One region of the Vibrio sp. E150_011 genome, then DNA from elsewhere that is predicted to be linked to it. Evidence: predicted binding sites of a transcription regulator. Region 1 holds the regulator's gene; the other holds the start of a gene.
What was found. Region 1 encodes PurR, which represses purine synthesis genes. Its sites were predicted from a motif close to TNANGNAAACGTTTNCNTNA; they were not measured.
Positions count from the first base shown of each region.

Region 1 (8,375 bases):
TTAGCGAGTATGCTAAAAGGTAAACTCGCGTCCAAAACGTTATTACAACAAGAGCTGAACCTGCCTGAGACTAATGTTCCTATGGTCGGGATGGTATGTCGTCTGACCCACCAAAAAGGGTTTCATTATATCCTGCCTATCTTAGAGAAGTTTCTCAAAAACGATGTGCAGATGGTTATTATTGGAACGGGTGAGTCTCAGATTGCGTCCCATTTACGTGATGTTGCCGCCGAGTATCCAGACAAATTGGCATTTGTAGAAGCCTATAGCAATCGCTTTGCTCATCTCGTAGAAGCGGGTTCGGATTTCTTCTTGATGCCATCTGAGTTTGAGGCTTGTGGGCTAAACCAGTTGTACAGTATGGCCTACGGCACCTTGCCTATCATTCGTAAGGTTGGTGGACTCAAAGATACAGTGATTGATTTTGATGATAACCCATCAGAAGCTACTGGCTTTGGTTTCGAAGAGCCGTGTCATGATGCGTTGCTTATTGTGTTGCAAAGGGCGCTGCTTTTTTATCTACAACAACCAGATGAAATGCATAATATCCAACTAAGAGCGATGCGTCGCGACTTCAGTTGGTTAGAGTCAGCAAAAGAATACAATAAAATGTATGAGATAGCGCTGCATCAACATTAATTTCGTTCCAACTCGAAAAGGCGACCTTAGGTCGCCTTTTTTATTTCCTGCCTATTTTTTCCGTTGCTTTTGTCAAGGACCGCTCTAGCTGGTTAACACTTCGAAATAATTTTCAAATAAATTATGTGCAGTTTTTAACAGCCGTTCCGTGAATTGTGATACCGTAATGCTCATCGCCATTACCTAAAAGATCCTATGTCAGAGAATCTACTGTTTCATAAAACTTACGCGCATCCTACGAGCAAAGAGTGGGTGGTGTTTGTACATGGTGCGGGTGGAAGTTCCTCGATTTGGTTTAAACAAATCAGAGCCTACAGAGAGCACTTTAATCTGCTGTTTGTCGATCTACGTGGGCATGGTAAGTCAAACGAGTTGATTAAAGATATTATGGCAAGTGGCTACACGTTTAAAAGTGTGACTATTGATATTCTTAAAGTGCTCGATCACCTTAAAATTCAATCGGCACACTTTGTTGGTATGTCACTTGGCACAATTATCGTCCGTAATATTGCTGAACTGGCCTCACCTCGAGTTCGTTCTATGGTGTTAGGGGGCGCTGTAACACGGTTTAATACCCGCTCACAGTTGCTTGTGAACCTAGGGAACTGGAGTAAGCATATTATCCCTTATATGTGGTTATATCGCTTATTCGCCTATATTGTTATGCCTCAGCGTGGACAAAAAGAATCTCGTCTTTTATTTGTGCGAGAAGCGAAGAAGCTGTGCCAGAAAGAATTTAAGAGATGGTACACGCTAACAACAGAGGTTAATCCACTTCATCGTTATTTCAAGGATAAAGAACTTCCTATTCCAACATTGTATTTAATGGGGGATAAAGACTATATGTTCATCCACCCAGTAAAAGAAATGGTAGCAGAGCATGAATCGAGCCGCTTGCTTGAAATTGAAAACTGCGGGCATGTCTGTAATGTCGAAAGACCAGATGAATTTAATAAACACTCCATCGCGTTTATTAAATCGGTACAGTAAAATAACCTTAAGTACTTTAATTGATGGTTAAGTGCTAACCGCTGAGTGCTAAGTGCTGACAGTTCCAGCATGCTCCAAACTGCGCTTCATTGAGCTCATTGCATTGTGGGCAGTGCCAGCTAGCTTGGTCGTGATTGTTCTCTTGTTGTTGCACCGCTAAGATTAACGATTTAGCTTTCGCCTCTTGGGATACTTCGTGTAACCAGATGTAAGGTAGGGAGCTTTCATCAAAAGGCACTTCGCCTCTCAATCCAAATACCCCCTCGCCACGTACCTCACACTGAACCCCTTCGGCAAACAGTTGCTGTTGCATGATATGTGTTTCGGTAGGATTATTACCTATGTATATCTTCATTTAGTCTGTACCTGGGGTGATTTTGAAAACCGAGCCATCGCCCATTTCGTGATTAAAGGAAATAACCCTAACAATGCAAAGGAAGCGAGAACAGCGGGTGATACTATGCCTGATAGACTGTCAATACTGGCGAGTTGGGTGCCTGCATTAAGGTAAACCGCAGTACCCGGTAGCATACCAAGTTGACTAACCAAATAGTATTTTGAAACGCGAATTGGGGTTAGCCCCATGAGTAGGTTAATTAGAAAAAATGGGAAAATAGGGATGAGTCTCAAAGAAAAAAGGTAAAAAGCACCATCCTTTTCAACGCCCTTGTTGATCGTCGCCAGTTTACCGCCGAACCGCTTTTGTACCCAATCACGTAGAAGAAAACGACTGCTAAGAAAAGCGAGCGTAGCGCCAATAGTACTTGCAAAAGAGACCAGCAATAAGCTCACCCAAAAACCAAATAACGCGGCGCCCAACAAAGTGACGACAGCGGCGCCTGGGACAGAGAAGGCGGTGATGGTGATATACAGAAAGAAATAGGTAAGCGCGGCAACCAAAAAATTATTGTCAATATAAGTGGCAAGCGCTGCCTGTTGTGCCTTGGCATTTTCTAACGTCAGGTATTGTCCAAACTCTACGCCTAGAAAAACAATAACGGCAACAAATCCTAAGCCCAATAACAATTTTTTACTCATGTCCTACTCCATGTCGATAATGCATCTTTAGTATAAGACACGAACATCGGAATTTAACTTTCAAACAGATAAAAAAAAATCAGCTAATGGGCTGATTTTTTTATAAGTAAGAGAGAACAAGTACTAATTGATATGATTGGCTAGCTCGTCGCGCTTGGCTTGTGGAATCACAGACCAGTGAGTACCATTAATCGCACCTTCTAACGCCCAAAGTAATTCGAGACCGACACTTGTCGAGTGTGTTTTTTGAATTGCCTTGAAGGCTTCAACGGATCCATGCTCTTGAAGTGAGTTCACCGATTCTATCCCCGCTTTTTTGAGCATGCGCTCTGTTGCAAGACGCAAATTCGGGAGATCTTTTAATCGGGTTGGTTTGCAGTCAGATTGTTTTACTTTTTCATCTTTTGCGTAATCCAACGCTGAGCGTGCATAGTTCAATATCAACTCACTGTCATTCCAGCTATCTTCAGGCAGGGCAAAATATTTTGTCACTACTGGGAATCCACGTTTTTTATAAACGTAAGGCTTGAAGCCGTTTTGCTTGAATGTCGCGACGGTTGTTGGGTTAGTTCTGATGTGTAATTTACTGTTCACTGCTAATGCAAACATCGTATCGTCAACAAAAATGCCAAATCCACCGAACATAGAGCGGGATTTGACTTTTCCAAGTTGAGCGAACAACTGCATCGAATTTTTTAATATTGGATTGTCCATATTTGTCTTTTCTCGGTGTTATTTGATTGTGTCACCAAAATCAGGTCCGAGAGTGTAGCAAACAGGCATCAATTCCTTGTTAAATTAAAAACAAGAATTCAGTGTCCTTTGCCATCGGTAACCCCGCTACCTACCATAAATGGTTTAGGCCGGAGGCTTTGCGTCCCAACTTTTCAGATGGTTTGCCCTGTGCGTGACTTTGTTAGAATAAAGAAAAAATGCGTTAATCTGCATTGAGATATAACTAAAGTGTGACGTTGCTTCAAAAATTAGGCGGGTATTTGTGCTTAAGAGGTAACATAAACTAACAATTAGGCGTCTAAAATCTGGGAACAAGATCAAAAAAAAGCGCCTAACTAGGCGCCTTTGTCATTTTGTTGTCAGGTTTTTGACAGAGTGGCGTTCAATTATCTCGGGGTGCATCTCAAATATACGTTTGTCATGACCTTTATCTTTTATGCGTTCTAGCAAAATCTCAAAGGCGTTCTTTCCGACACGACGTTTCGGTTGGTGAACCGTCGTCAGTGGTGGAGAAAAATACTCAGCAAGCTCAATGTTATCGTAACCAATCACAGAGATATCTTCTGGTACGTTCAAACCGAGTTGTTGTAAACGACTCATAAGGCCTAACGCCATCGTATCGTTAAAGCAGAACACGGCGCTTGGTCGTTCTTCCATTGCGGCAATACGATTCGCTGCGATGACCGCTGTGTCACACTCAAAGTTACCTTCAAATATACGGTCTTCTTTCATTTCGATGCCGGCTTCTGATAGCGCACGCTTGTAACCAATAATGCGTTCTTGGCACACCGCTTTTTCTAGGTGACCGCTCAAACATGCGATGTCCGTATGGCCTTTATCAATTAGGTATTTTGTGGCGAGATAACCACCTTCCTCCGAATTATCAATGATCTTATCTGCTTGCGAGCTCTCAGGACCCCAGTCCATGATCACTTTAGGAATATCGGAGTGACGATCAAGCATGCTAAGAAGCTCTTCTGTGAGATCTGAACACATGACGAGAATACCGTCGACGCGCTTCTCTGCTAGCATTCGAATGTAATCTCTCTGCTTTTCATACACGCCACCAGTGTTACACAGAATTAATGTGTAACCTTGACGATAGCAATAGCTTTCAACGCCATCGATAACCTCGGAGAAGAATAAGTTCGTTGATTGTGTAACCAACATACCGATGGTTTTCGTTGAGTTACATTTTAAGCTTCGCGCAACGGCGCTTGGCGCGTAATTGAGTTCTTCTACGGCGGCGTTGACTTTTTCTTGTGTGGCTTCGGCAACAAAACGTGTTTTGTTAATAACGTGAGACACAGTAGTAGTTGAAACGCCAGCTAGACGGGCGACATCTTTGATTGTTGCCATAGCTTTATCCTATTAGTAACGGCTTTTGCGTATGGTCAGCAAAAACGTCGTTGCGGTAATGCAGCTTTGTTTAATTAAAAAAGCGCTTTGGTGTATGGAATGCGTACCGAGTAAGTGAACCTAGTGACACATTGGATTCCAATTGTGGGTTAGCTATTCACCTGACAAGGACATAATAGCTAAAGATAGGAAAGCATGGGGCACTAAAATTTGGTTTTCGCATTGAAACGGCGGATTGTAATGCTAGTCGGTGACTCTAGCAACGTTTCAACCGACAAATTTGATGATAAATTAAAATTAATACGGGGTGACACCGCCACCTTGATTGATAGCGGTGTCTGCATCGGTTACTCAGCAGTTAAATAGTTAAGGTCTAACTGACAAAATGCAATGAGGAGTGTTGCTACCGCGGCGTAAAATCCAAATTCATCATACTCTTTACATTTTTTTTCGAATTGAGGCAGCCATGTCATCAAGTGCTGATTAAGGTAATCAGCTTGCTCTAATAATGCGTTGTTGATGTGCGCCTCGGACTCCAGTTCATTAGAACGAATAATAAGGTTGCCGAGAAAGTCCAACTCTATCGCGAGGTGATCGGCTGGCTCATTTAAGTCTTCAGAGACGGCGACATTGTGTTTTTTTAACAGCTCGGTCATGTCATTAGCCGGTTTATCATTGAGAAGACCTGATTCACCTATGTACATTGAGGCATAAGGTAATGCGCCATGCTTATCTGATTTAAGAAATAGGTCACAAAAATCTGCGGATAGCTCAAGTTGGGCGTCTTCTCGAGTCTGTAATCGGTTCAAGCCATCAATGAGTGTATTGATCGGCGCTTCGAGTGATGGGTTTTCACCGAGACCGCTCAAAAAAGAACGTATTTCGACACTGTGATATTTATCCAGTTCTTGTTGAGTAAGCTCTTTGGCAAATAGGCTAGAAAGCCACCAGTATATCTCTGCACGTTGTTCATTAAATGCTTTCAATTCTTGCATCTTGTTCTCTCCAAAAGTCTTGCCCTTATTTTAGACAATAAAAATGAACAGCAGTAAGGGCAATAATGAAAAAAATCGAACGTTTATGAAGATAAATGAATAAAAGAGCGGTTGATGGTTTTAAAGCGACACCAGATGGGCAAGGTTCTGATTGCATATAGTGGATAAAAAGTGTTCTTGTCTTGAATCAATAAAAACACGACTTTCTACACAATACCGTAATGTCCGCTAGAATTGTGACTAATTATGAATAGAATGGCTTCGGTCATAGATAGAATAGAAACGGTGAATATGAGTTATCACGTATTAGTAGTTGAAGATGATGTCGTTACGCGTAGCAAGTTGTCTGGTTACTTTGAGAGTGAAGGCTATTTAGTAAGCGAGGCTGAAAGCGGTGAAGAGATGCGACAAGTATTGCAGTCTTCCAGTGTCGACCTTGTCATGCTTGATATCAATCTTCCTGGTGAAGATGGTCTGATGTTAACTCGAGAGTTACGTAGCCAGTCTGATATCGGTATTATATTGGTAACAGGTCGTACTGATAGTATTGATCGGATCGTTGGCCTAGAAATGGGCGCAGATGACTATGTAACGAAACCGTTTGAATTAAGAGAATTATTGGTCAGAGTTAAAAACTTACTGTGGCGTATCGCCCAAGCTCGTAAGCAGCCCTTAATATCGCAAAGTGCCGAGAACGAGCATGTTGTGCACTTTGGGGAGTGGTTATTCGATAAACAACGCCGCTCATTAAGTTGCAATGGTGAACCAGTAAAACTGACAAAAGCCGAGTATGAGCTTTTAGTCGCGTTATCTACTTACCCTAATCAAGTTCTGAGTCGTGAGCGAATCTTGAACATGATCAGTCATCGAGTTGACGCGCCAAATGATCGCACTATTGATGTATTAATCCGACGTATGCGCACTAAAATGGAAGCGGATCCGAAAAACCCACAAATATTCATCACGGTTCATGGTGAAGGATATATGTTTGCGGGTGACTAGCGACTACGTTTAATTTAACGATGTAGGTTGCACTCTTTCACAAAAAATAGCGTGTCTCATCATTAAAAAACAGTACTCAATTGTAAAAAAAGCCAGGCGTTTAACACAGCCTGGCTTTTTACATCAATGTACTTAGATCCAGTGCACTTAGATCCAGTGCACTTAGAACCAGAGCACTTAGCGCCAGCGTACTTAGAACCACAGCAATTAGAGCGAGATGATATTATCCCTAGCTAAGGTTGAGCAGATTCTGCAGGTGGGCTAAGCGCCTTGTCAGAGTTAGTATCCACTGGCATGCCTTCATTTCCCTGTTCACCCTCAACGTTACTCTCTCCTACAACGGTTGCATCGTCGTCACCTTCTAACGTTGAAAGTGGATTATTTTCAGGCGTGAGCTCATCTGTAGACGACACTCCCTCGCTAGCAACCCAGTCACGTAACCTTTGCCATGCCAGCCCCATGGTTTCATGCCAGTATCGCTCTGTTTGTTCGAGGTAGCGAGCTTGTGGGGTATATTTTTGCCATGCTTGCTCAATATCTTTTTGGGCCAAAAAGTTAGTGGGCGCAGGGTAGGGTACTAAGCCTGCAGATTCAAACTCGTACATCGCTCTTTGCATATGACTGGCTGACGTCACAAGAACCAATTTTCTGTTTTTGACAAACGCGGTGGCTTGTCTCGCTTCTTCCCAGGTGTCTTTCGCGGTTTCAAGCAAAATAATCTCGGACTTAGCGACACCAAGTCCCAGTGCGACCTTCGCCATCATTCTTGCGTGGCTGACATCGGTGCCACCTGCGTATCCAGAGAGGATCATTTTTGCACCAGGGTACATACGCATAATTCGTATGCCTTCGCTGAGCCTCATAAGTGAGGTTCGACTAAGCTGCGACGTCGGAGGCAAGTCATCATCAACAGTATGACCCCCACCGAGCACCATGACATAGTCAATCGTTTCGTTGATCGGTAAGAAAGGCTTGTATTGACGCTCTAATGGCATCAATAATCGGCTTGACAAAGGTTGGAAGGCGATGAGAAAAATCCCACAAAGTGATACAAGAATAATCATGCATCCTATTCTGCGCCTTGCAGTAAACATAATAAGCGCGAGTCCCAAAAAACCTAGGATCAGCATAGCTGGCAAAGGCATTAGAAGGGATGACACGATTGTTTTCAGCTCAAACATAAACTAATAGTCCGAAAAAACACCACTTAACGCTAAAAAAGGAGCTTGCCCCTTTATTCCTGTCACTTATATGACAGAATAGCAGTCCGATTGGCTATCTTAACTTAATAAACCGTGATGCAAGACCGTAATTTCGACGATATCGCCCACAAATTTGCAAAAAATATTTACGGCTCAGAGAAGGGAGAAATACGCCAAACTATTGTTTGGGAAGACTTAACCCACGCTCTTGCCGTGTTGGATGATACTAGAAAAACACTGCAAATATTAGATGCAGGTGGTGGATTAGGGCAAGTTTCGCAAAGGCTTGCGGCAAGGGGACATCATGTCACCTTGTGTGACCTATCGTCCGAGATGCTGAAACTTGCAAGATCTGACGTGGAAAAAAAGGGTCTTCAGGCACAGTATCGCTGGGTCCACAGTGCGGTCCAAGATA
Region 1 covers NZ_JBHFOL010000019.1:349-8,723, reverse strand. Annotated here, with positions in the region: gene glgA (glycogen synthase GlgA) at 1-639, shown strand, start outside; gene ACE1OE_RS20825 (alpha/beta fold hydrolase) at 835-1,629, shown strand; gene ACE1OE_RS20820 (DUF2007 domain-containing protein) at 1,664-1,984, opposite strand; gene ACE1OE_RS20815 (TVP38/TMEM64 family protein) at 1,981-2,667, opposite strand; gene ACE1OE_RS20810 (TfoX/Sxy family DNA transformation protein) at 2,791-3,381, opposite strand; cyclic di-GMP riboswitch class I at 3,495-3,578, opposite strand; gene purR (HTH-type transcriptional repressor PurR) at 3,751-4,761, opposite strand; gene torD (molecular chaperone TorD) at 5,109-5,756, opposite strand; gene torR (two-component system response regulator TorR) at 6,048-6,758, shown strand; gene elyC (envelope biogenesis factor ElyC) at 6,992-7,939, opposite strand; partial or broken gene ACE1OE_RS20785 (methyltransferase domain-containing protein) at 8,054-8,375, shown strand, end outside.

Region 2 (8,375 bases), on a different contig from region 1:
AAGCGCTTGAACTTCGTCATCAACGATCAATAGCTCATGGATACCAGTACGACCTCTGTATCCCTTCTGATTACACTTATCGCACCCGACGGGTTTAAAGAGAGTCAGCACTTCTGCCTCGGTCATTGCAAACAGTTTTTTCGTCTGTGCATCCGCTTCGTAAGGCACTTTGCAGTCTTTACATAACGTACGGACAAGTCGCTGGGCTAACACCCCCAGTAGTGACGAAGAGATAAGAAAGGGCTCAATGCCCATATCTCGCATACGAGTAATGGCACCAACAGCGGTATTGGTATGCAATGTAGACATAACTAAGTGACCGGTTAATGAGGCTTGAACACCAATTTGGGCCGTCTCTAAGTCACGAATTTCCCCTACCATGACGACATCAGGGTCTTGACGTAAGATCGCACGTAAGCCACGCGCAAAGGTCATGTCGACCTTTGGGTTAACCTGTGTTTGTCCAATACCATCAATATCAAATTCTATTGGGTCTTCTACCGTAAGGATGTTGCGCTCATTGCTGTTGATCTCTTGCAAACCTGCATACAAAGTCGTGGACTTACCCGAGCCTGTTGGCCCGGTGACTAAGATAATGCCATGAGGCCGTTGTATCAGCTGACGGAAATGGTCGTGATTAACGGCTGTCATACCAAGACTGTGCAAATCAAGACGCGTGGCATTCTTGTCAAGCAAACGCATCACGACACGCTCACCGTGTGACGAAGGCATGGTGGAGACTCGGACATCGACCGCTCGGCCGCCGATGCGTAATGAGATACGACCATCCTGCGGGACACGCTTTTCTGCAATATCCAATTTCGCCATGACCTTAACTCGAGACACGAGCAGCGGCGCCAGTTTTCGGCTAGGCGCAAGGACATCTCGCAATACGCCGTCGACCCGAAAACGAATCGAGAGTACTTTTTCAAACGATTCGATATGGATGTCAGACGCCCCTTCTTTAATTGCCTCACCAAGCATGGCGTTGATCAATTTAATAATCGGTGCATCATCTTCTGACTCCAATAAGTCCTCGTCTTGAGGCAACTCTTCCGCTAGTGAAAAGAAATCATCGCTATCCGCACCAATGTCTTCCATTAACTGTCGAGCCTCTGAAGAGTCACGTTGATACGCTTGCGTCAACTTGGTTTCAAATTGATCGGCAGGTAGTGACTGCAATTCAAAAGATTGGCGATACACTCGCTTCACTTCTTGCAAGGCATTTAAAGCCAGAGGTTCAACATAAAACAGCACCGCTGTTGACTCTGTGGACTCAAAGACCACCTTAAAGCGATTAGCAAAACTAAACGGTAACCGAGTAACTAAAGGACGAAACGCCATCACCTCCCCCATTATTTCGTTTCCATCTGCTCAATAAACGCTTGAATCTCAGATGGGTAGCGCGTGGTTTCACCAAACTCAGGTAATACCGGAATATAGCCATCATCCATCAACTTTAGGCCTTGGTCGGCTTTAAACAGTTGCTCAGCTCGAATGTAGTTGTACTTACGTTGAGTCAATCCGTCCGCGGTAATACCATCACGAATAATCGTGGGCTTTATAAATACCATAAGATTCTTTTTCTCAACCGTCGTACTGGTTGAAGTGAACAAGCGCCCGAGGTAAGGAATATCGCCTAAGAATGGTACCTTTGACTCACTTTCAGCCGCACGCTCATCAATTAGGCCACCTAGCACTAACATCTGACCATCTTGAATCATGACCGACGTATTGAGCTGCCTTTTTGCAAAACGAACGTCGACGGCACCACTGGCACCCAAAACATTCGAAACTTCTTGTTCAATCGTTAGCTGAACCGAGTTACCTTCGTTAATCTGTGGGACCACTTTAAGCTTAATCCCCACCTCTTTACGCTCAACGGTTTGGAATGGATTGCTATTATTTGAACCCGCAGTAGAGCCTGTCAACACAGGGACTTCTTCACCCACAATGAACGAGGCTTCACCATTATCCATCACAGTAATACTTGGTGAAGACAGAATATTAGAATTGGATGTACTTGATACTGCTGTAATTAACGCTGTCCAGTCACCCATAGCGATACCAACAGCTGCACCTTGTACTCCACCAAGCGCGCTAGCAAGTGCGGTATAATCACCCGATGTTTTCGTTTCAACGTTATAAGGGTTACCATTCGAATCGGTTCGCGTTTCTGTTGTCGTCTTGTCCTTTGCATCTTCCATACCCACCATCACGCTGCCGATAGAGGCTCCCGTGTTGGAGAATTGAACTACACTCCCTGTACTGGCATTACCCCATTGCACCCCTAAGTTAGCGCCATCGACATCCGCTAGCTCCACGATCAAAGCCTCAATAAGTACTTGTGCGCGACGAATATCAAGCTGAGAGATCACTTCTAGCAATGCTTTCATAATATCGGGTGGGGCGGTAAGTACTAAGGCATTGGTATCAGCATGGGCGGCGATCATCACTTCGCTGCGATTCGCAGTAGAATTAGAGTTGCCACCTGATTGCTTTTCTTTTTGCAAATTATCAGAAACGCCTTTCAATACTTCGACCAAATCTTCGGCTTTCGCGTAACGAAGATATTGAACTCGATTATTGCCTTTAGTCGCCATCTCAACATCAAGCTGACTAATTAAGGTGCGTAGACGCTTACGCACTTTCGGGTCACCCGAAATTAGGATTGAGTTAGTTCGGTCATCAGCCACCAGCTTCGGTTGTAGTAAAGCTGGGGTGTTTTTTGCATCAGTCGTTTTATTCAATGCATCGACAATACGCACCATCTCTGCCGCCGAGGCATTTTGTAGCTCTACGACCTCAATCTCTTTATCACCAGCCTGATCCACGCGTCGAATGATATCCGCTAAACGATTAACCACTGCCGCTCGCCCTGTGATCAAGATAATATTAGCCGGGTCGTAGTGAACAACGTTACCGGCTCCAGCATTATCATTGAGTTGTCTTAACAAGGGAGACAACTCTCGCACAGAGACATTTCTCACAGCGACAACTCGCGTAATAACGCTATCACCGTTGGCAGTATCATCATCTCCAACAACAGGGATCGCCGATGTCTTGGCATCTTTGGCTTTAATCACCTTAAGTATGTTGTTATCCATTTCAACAACAGCGTAGCCATAAACCTCTAATACGTTTAAGAAGAAGCTGTAATATTGCTCCTCACTCAACACATCGTAGCTTCGAACATCAACTTTACCGCGCACCGATGGGTCGACAATGATCGTTTTATCGAGGTTACGTCCTACGATATTAATAAACTCTTGTATATCGGTTCCCTTGAAACTGGCGCTAAATTCATTGGCAGATATTGTTGGAACCACCATTAGGCTGCCCATCAATAACCAGGTACTTTTCTTAAGCCAACTCTTCACTTGTTGCTCCCTTGAAATACTGCTTTCACGACTAGAATTGAATAAAGATGTCGTGTTGTTGTCCATCACGCTCAACCGTTAGGTTAAGTTCGGTCAAATCCGTAATGGATTGATAAATTTGTCCCATAGCCGCCGGATCGGTGAGATCTGCGCCATTCAATGCAATGGCGATATCACCATTTTGTAAGCCTACCGCGTTAAACAGCTCAGCATCTCTACCAGGACTAACGCGATAACCCGATATTTTGCCATCTCGCTTCACTTGAGAAAGGCGCACATATTGGAATATTTGTTGTGGATCTTGAGTAATCGTATTGCGAATGGCAGCCAACTTTTCTTCGTTATCGACTGGATTGTTGCCAACAACATTAGAGGCAGCGGCTGGTGCTGGCTGTTTCAGCTCTAACTTTTTATATTCGATCCCTTCTAGCATCACCGTTTCGTCACGACCAGCATTAGAGATGATAATACGATCAATAAAGACAGCTGCGATGCTCGCTCGAGTGCCATCAATCTGCTCTCCTATACCATAGGTGCCTTGCTTGCCTCTATTGGCGACGACTGCCAAACTGCGCTCAGGGTTACTGCTCACAACGGAGCCAACCAAAACAACATTCAAGCGGGTTTTTGGAGCATCCGTCACCACGGGCGCTTGCACCACTTTTTGATCTCGTTGATATTGACCGAAGATATTTGCTTTATTGATGTCGGAAGAATGAGCGGTGTCCGTCGCACCATTAACTTGAGTAGCGACTGCAATAGGTGGCGCCCAACGACTCACAGAAGATGACTGAGGAAATAGCTGCCAAACCAAGACACCCGCAACCCAAGCCGATAGTCCGAGTAAGCATAACGCGATGAATAAGCTCAATTGAGATTGATAATGTAAACAACGACGTAAGTATGAAATAAAAAACGCCGGCTGTATTGTCGTTGCCGAAATGGAAAATCCTTTCACTCTCCTAGTGTCCCGTCTCTGATGATATTTCGTTATATATGCGCATTAAAATTGCTTTTCCTTAAGCGTTCTGTTTAGCAAGATTAGTCTCAGGACTATACCACAGCTATATTATGAGATTATGTCACATCTCATAATACTGTCATGCAATCTGGGCGCTAGGGTTGATTTTTTTAGAGCTAAGCACCATTTAGTAGGATATTCGTCCTAAAGCGGATGAGTTATTCGTCCTAATACAGGTTCATTTGTGGCTTAAGCTATCACAGATGCGATTTAGAAAGCAGGAATCGAAATGAGTTCAGAAAATAATGCCGTTCGCCTCGATAAATGGTTGTGGGCGGCTCGATTTTATAAAACACGCAGTATTGCGCGCAACATGGTCGATGGTGGCAAAGTCCATTATAATGGTCAACGTTCAAAACCAAGTAAGATGGTGGAGTTGAATGCAGTAATCACACTTCGCCAAGGCAACGAAGAAAAAACCGTCGTCATTGAACAGATCTCAGCGCAGCGTAGAGGAGCACCGGAAGCCCAGACTCTTTATTCCGAGACGAAAGAGAGTATTACCAAGCGAGAAGAATTTGCTTCGCAGCGCAAACTGAATGCACATAACCCTAGTCCAGAGCGTCGTCCTGATAAAAAACAACGCCGCAATATCATTAAGTTTAAGAACCAATAAGCTGGAGCTTCCCCACATGGCTAACAACACATTAAATCGCTACCTTTTTGACGAGCTATCTGTACGAGGTGAGCTTGTACAACTTGATACTGCATATCAAGAGATTATCTCTAGCAAGGAATATCCAGCGGCGCTACAAAGCTTGCTAGGAGAGCTTCTAGTCTCAACCAGCCTGTTAACTGCTACATTAAAGTTTGAGGGTTCGATTACCATGCAACTGCAAGGTGATGGCCCTGTTTCTTTGGCAGTAATTAACGGTGACCACAACCAAAAACTTCGTGGTGTCGCTCGTTGGGAAGGTCAGATTGCCGATGACGCTTCTATTCACGACATGCTAGGTAAGGGTTACTTAGTGATTACGATTACACCTGATAATGGTGAGCGCTACCAAGGCGTTGTTGGTCTTGAAGGTAATAACCTAGCTGAAGTCTTAGAAGGGTACTTTGAACGCTCTGAACAGCTAAAAACGCGCCTTTGGATTCGTACTGGTACACAAGATGGTCAAGCGAAAGCGGCCGGTATGTTGCTACAAGTCATGCCTGATGGCACAGGTACACCAGATGATTTTGAACACTTGGAGCAATTGACGAACACCGTCAAAGATGAAGAGTTATTTACACTAGAAGCGAATGACTTGTTGTACCGTCTATATAACCAAGACAAGGTGCAGTTATTTGAGCCAAAAGAAGTTGAATTCTTTTGCGGCTGCTCTCGTGAGCGCAGTGCTGATGCCATTAGTACCATCGCACAAGAAGAAGTTTACGATATCTTGGCGCAAGAAGGAGAGATTGCTCTGCACTGTGATTATTGTGGCTCTTCTTATTCATTTGATGAGACTGATATCAAAGCCCTATTCGCAGAAAACAATACGCAAGACGACAAACCGACTCTGCACTAATTTCATTGTTCGAAATATGTTACACAAGCCAGTTCACAATGAACTGGCTTTTTTTTTGTGAAAAATTTAACGAAACCACAACATTATCAGATAGAACCTATCACCAAACCATATTCACTTATGTTACATTTACTCTGGCGCAAAGGTTTGCTCTAGAATAAACCATCGCGATTTAATATGTGACCAAACACTTAAAACAGTCACTATATGATGAGTAATTTTTGAACTATATCCCTGTTTTATCTGGTGTCCATTGCTAGCATGGAGTTCAAAATAAAAAACAAATTATAATAATTTTAAAATCCCTACAAAAATCCAATAAGGAGCACCTATGACCGTTATGGACATTAATAAGGCTGCACAACTCGATCTTACTCAATATGGCATCACAGGCTCAACTGAGATTCTTCGCAATCCAAGTTATGAGCAACTATTCACCGAAGAAACCCTAGATACATTGCAAGGATATGAAAAAGGCGTTGTCACAGAACTTGGTGCCGTTGCCGTTGATACGGGCATTTTTACAGGTCGCTCCCCCAAAGATAAATTCATCGTACGGGACGATACGACTCGCGACACGATGTGGTGGTCAGATCAAGGTAAAAACGACAACAAAGCTATTTCAAAAGAAGTCTGGGACGAACTAAAAACATTGGTCACTGGGCAGCTTTCAAACAAGCGCCTATTCGTTATTGATGGCTACTGTGGTACCAATCCAGATACTCGTCTATGTATTCGAGTCGTTACCGAGGTGGCATGGCAGGCTCACTTTGTGAAAAACATGTTCATTCGTCCAAGTGAAGAAGAACTCGCAACATTTGAAGCTGATTTTGTTGTAATGAATGGCGCAAAATGCACCAACCAAAAATGGGAAGAACAGGGCCTAAACTCTGAAAACTTCACGGTGTTCAACCTTACCGAGAAAATGCAGCTGATCGGCGGCACTTGGTATGGCGGTGAAATGAAGAAAGGTATGTTCGCAATGATGAACTACTTCTTGCCGCTCAAGGGTATTGCATCCATGCACTGTTCCGCTAACAAGGGTGAGAATGATGACGTAGCCGTTTTCTTCGGACTCTCTGGCACAGGTAAGACAACATTATCTACCGATCCAAAACGTCAATTGATTGGTGATGATGAGCATGGCTGGGATGACGATGGTATCTTCAACTTTGAAGGTGGCTGCTACGCGAAAACGATCAATCTATCTAAAGAAGCTGAGCCTGATATTTATAATGCCATCCGCCGCGATGCATTATTAGAAAATGTAACCGTACGCAACGATGGCTCTATCGACTTTGATGATGGCTCTAAAACAGAAAACACTCGTGTTTCCTACCCTATTCATCATATCGATAACATCGTAAAACCAGTATCGAAAGGCGGTCATGCGAATAAAGTCATTTTCTTATCTGCCGATGCGTTTGGCGTGTTACCTCCGGTTTCGAAGCTGACACCAGAACAAACAAAATACCATTTCCTCTCTGGTTTTACCGCTAAGTTGGCCGGTACAGAGCGTGGTATTACAGAACCAACACCTACATTCTCTGCGTGTTTTGGTGCGGCGTTCCTTACACTTCACCCAACTCAATATGCGGAAGTGTTGGTTAAACGTATGGAAGCTGCAGGCGCAGAAGCATACTTAGTTAATACGGGTTGGAACGGCTCTGGTAAACGTATCTCTATCCAAGATACCCGCGGCATTATTGATGCAATCTTAGATGGCTCAATAGAACAAGTCGAAACAACAACTATTCCGGTCTTTAACCTAGAAGTACCAACCTCACTTCCGGGTGTCGACACTGAGATCTTAGACCCACGAGATACCTATGTCGATCCACTGCAATGGGAAAGCAAAGCTGACGACTTAGCAAAACGCTTTATCAACAACTTTGAAAAATACACGGATACCTCTGAAGGCCAGGCATTGGTAGCGGCAGGCCCTCAATTAGACTAATACTTAGATAAGCATCCAAGTTTTAGCCACAAAGCCCCTCATAAGAGGGGCTTTTTAGTCACTTTCGGGCTAAATTGATCATTATATTCAGTAGGTAGAGAATTCAACGTGATACGAAAAACAATAGCAATCTTAATCGCGCTTTTCGCATTAGGGCTCATTGCTATATTGGCACTCTTTGCCTTACTGCATACGCAATACGCCAATCCAATAGTGACACAAACGATAAATAAGCTGTTCAATATAAAAGTGACGAGTGAATCGATACACTATCAATATCCAAACCAATTCGACTTTATCAATCTACGTATTGAGGCTGAGGGAGAGAAGCCCATTGAAGCCAATAGTATGTCTGTTTGGCTAGGGATGCCGGTTTCAACAAAGACTCCGCTGCGTATTCATGAACTTTTGTTGTCAGGCTCAACGCTATCAAATCACTCACTATCATTGGCTCATCAGCTATCGATCGAAAACTTAGCGCTCGATCATATTGATTATTCAAA
Region 2 covers NZ_JBHFOL010000014.1:122,923-131,297, forward strand. Annotated here, with positions in the region: gene gspE (type II secretion system ATPase GspE) at 1-1,344, opposite strand, end outside; gene gspD (type II secretion system secretin GspD) at 1,356-3,380, opposite strand; gene gspC (type II secretion system protein GspC) at 3,412-4,308, opposite strand; gene hslR (ribosome-associated heat shock protein Hsp15) at 4,631-5,017, shown strand; gene hslO (Hsp33 family molecular chaperone HslO) at 5,034-5,915, shown strand; gene pckA (phosphoenolpyruvate carboxykinase (ATP)) at 6,247-7,872, shown strand; gene ACE1OE_RS18675 (AsmA family protein) at 7,981-8,375, shown strand, end outside.
Region 2: the regulator PurR is predicted to act here: its motif matches at 6,051-6,070, upstream of pckA (phosphoenolpyruvate carboxykinase (ATP)).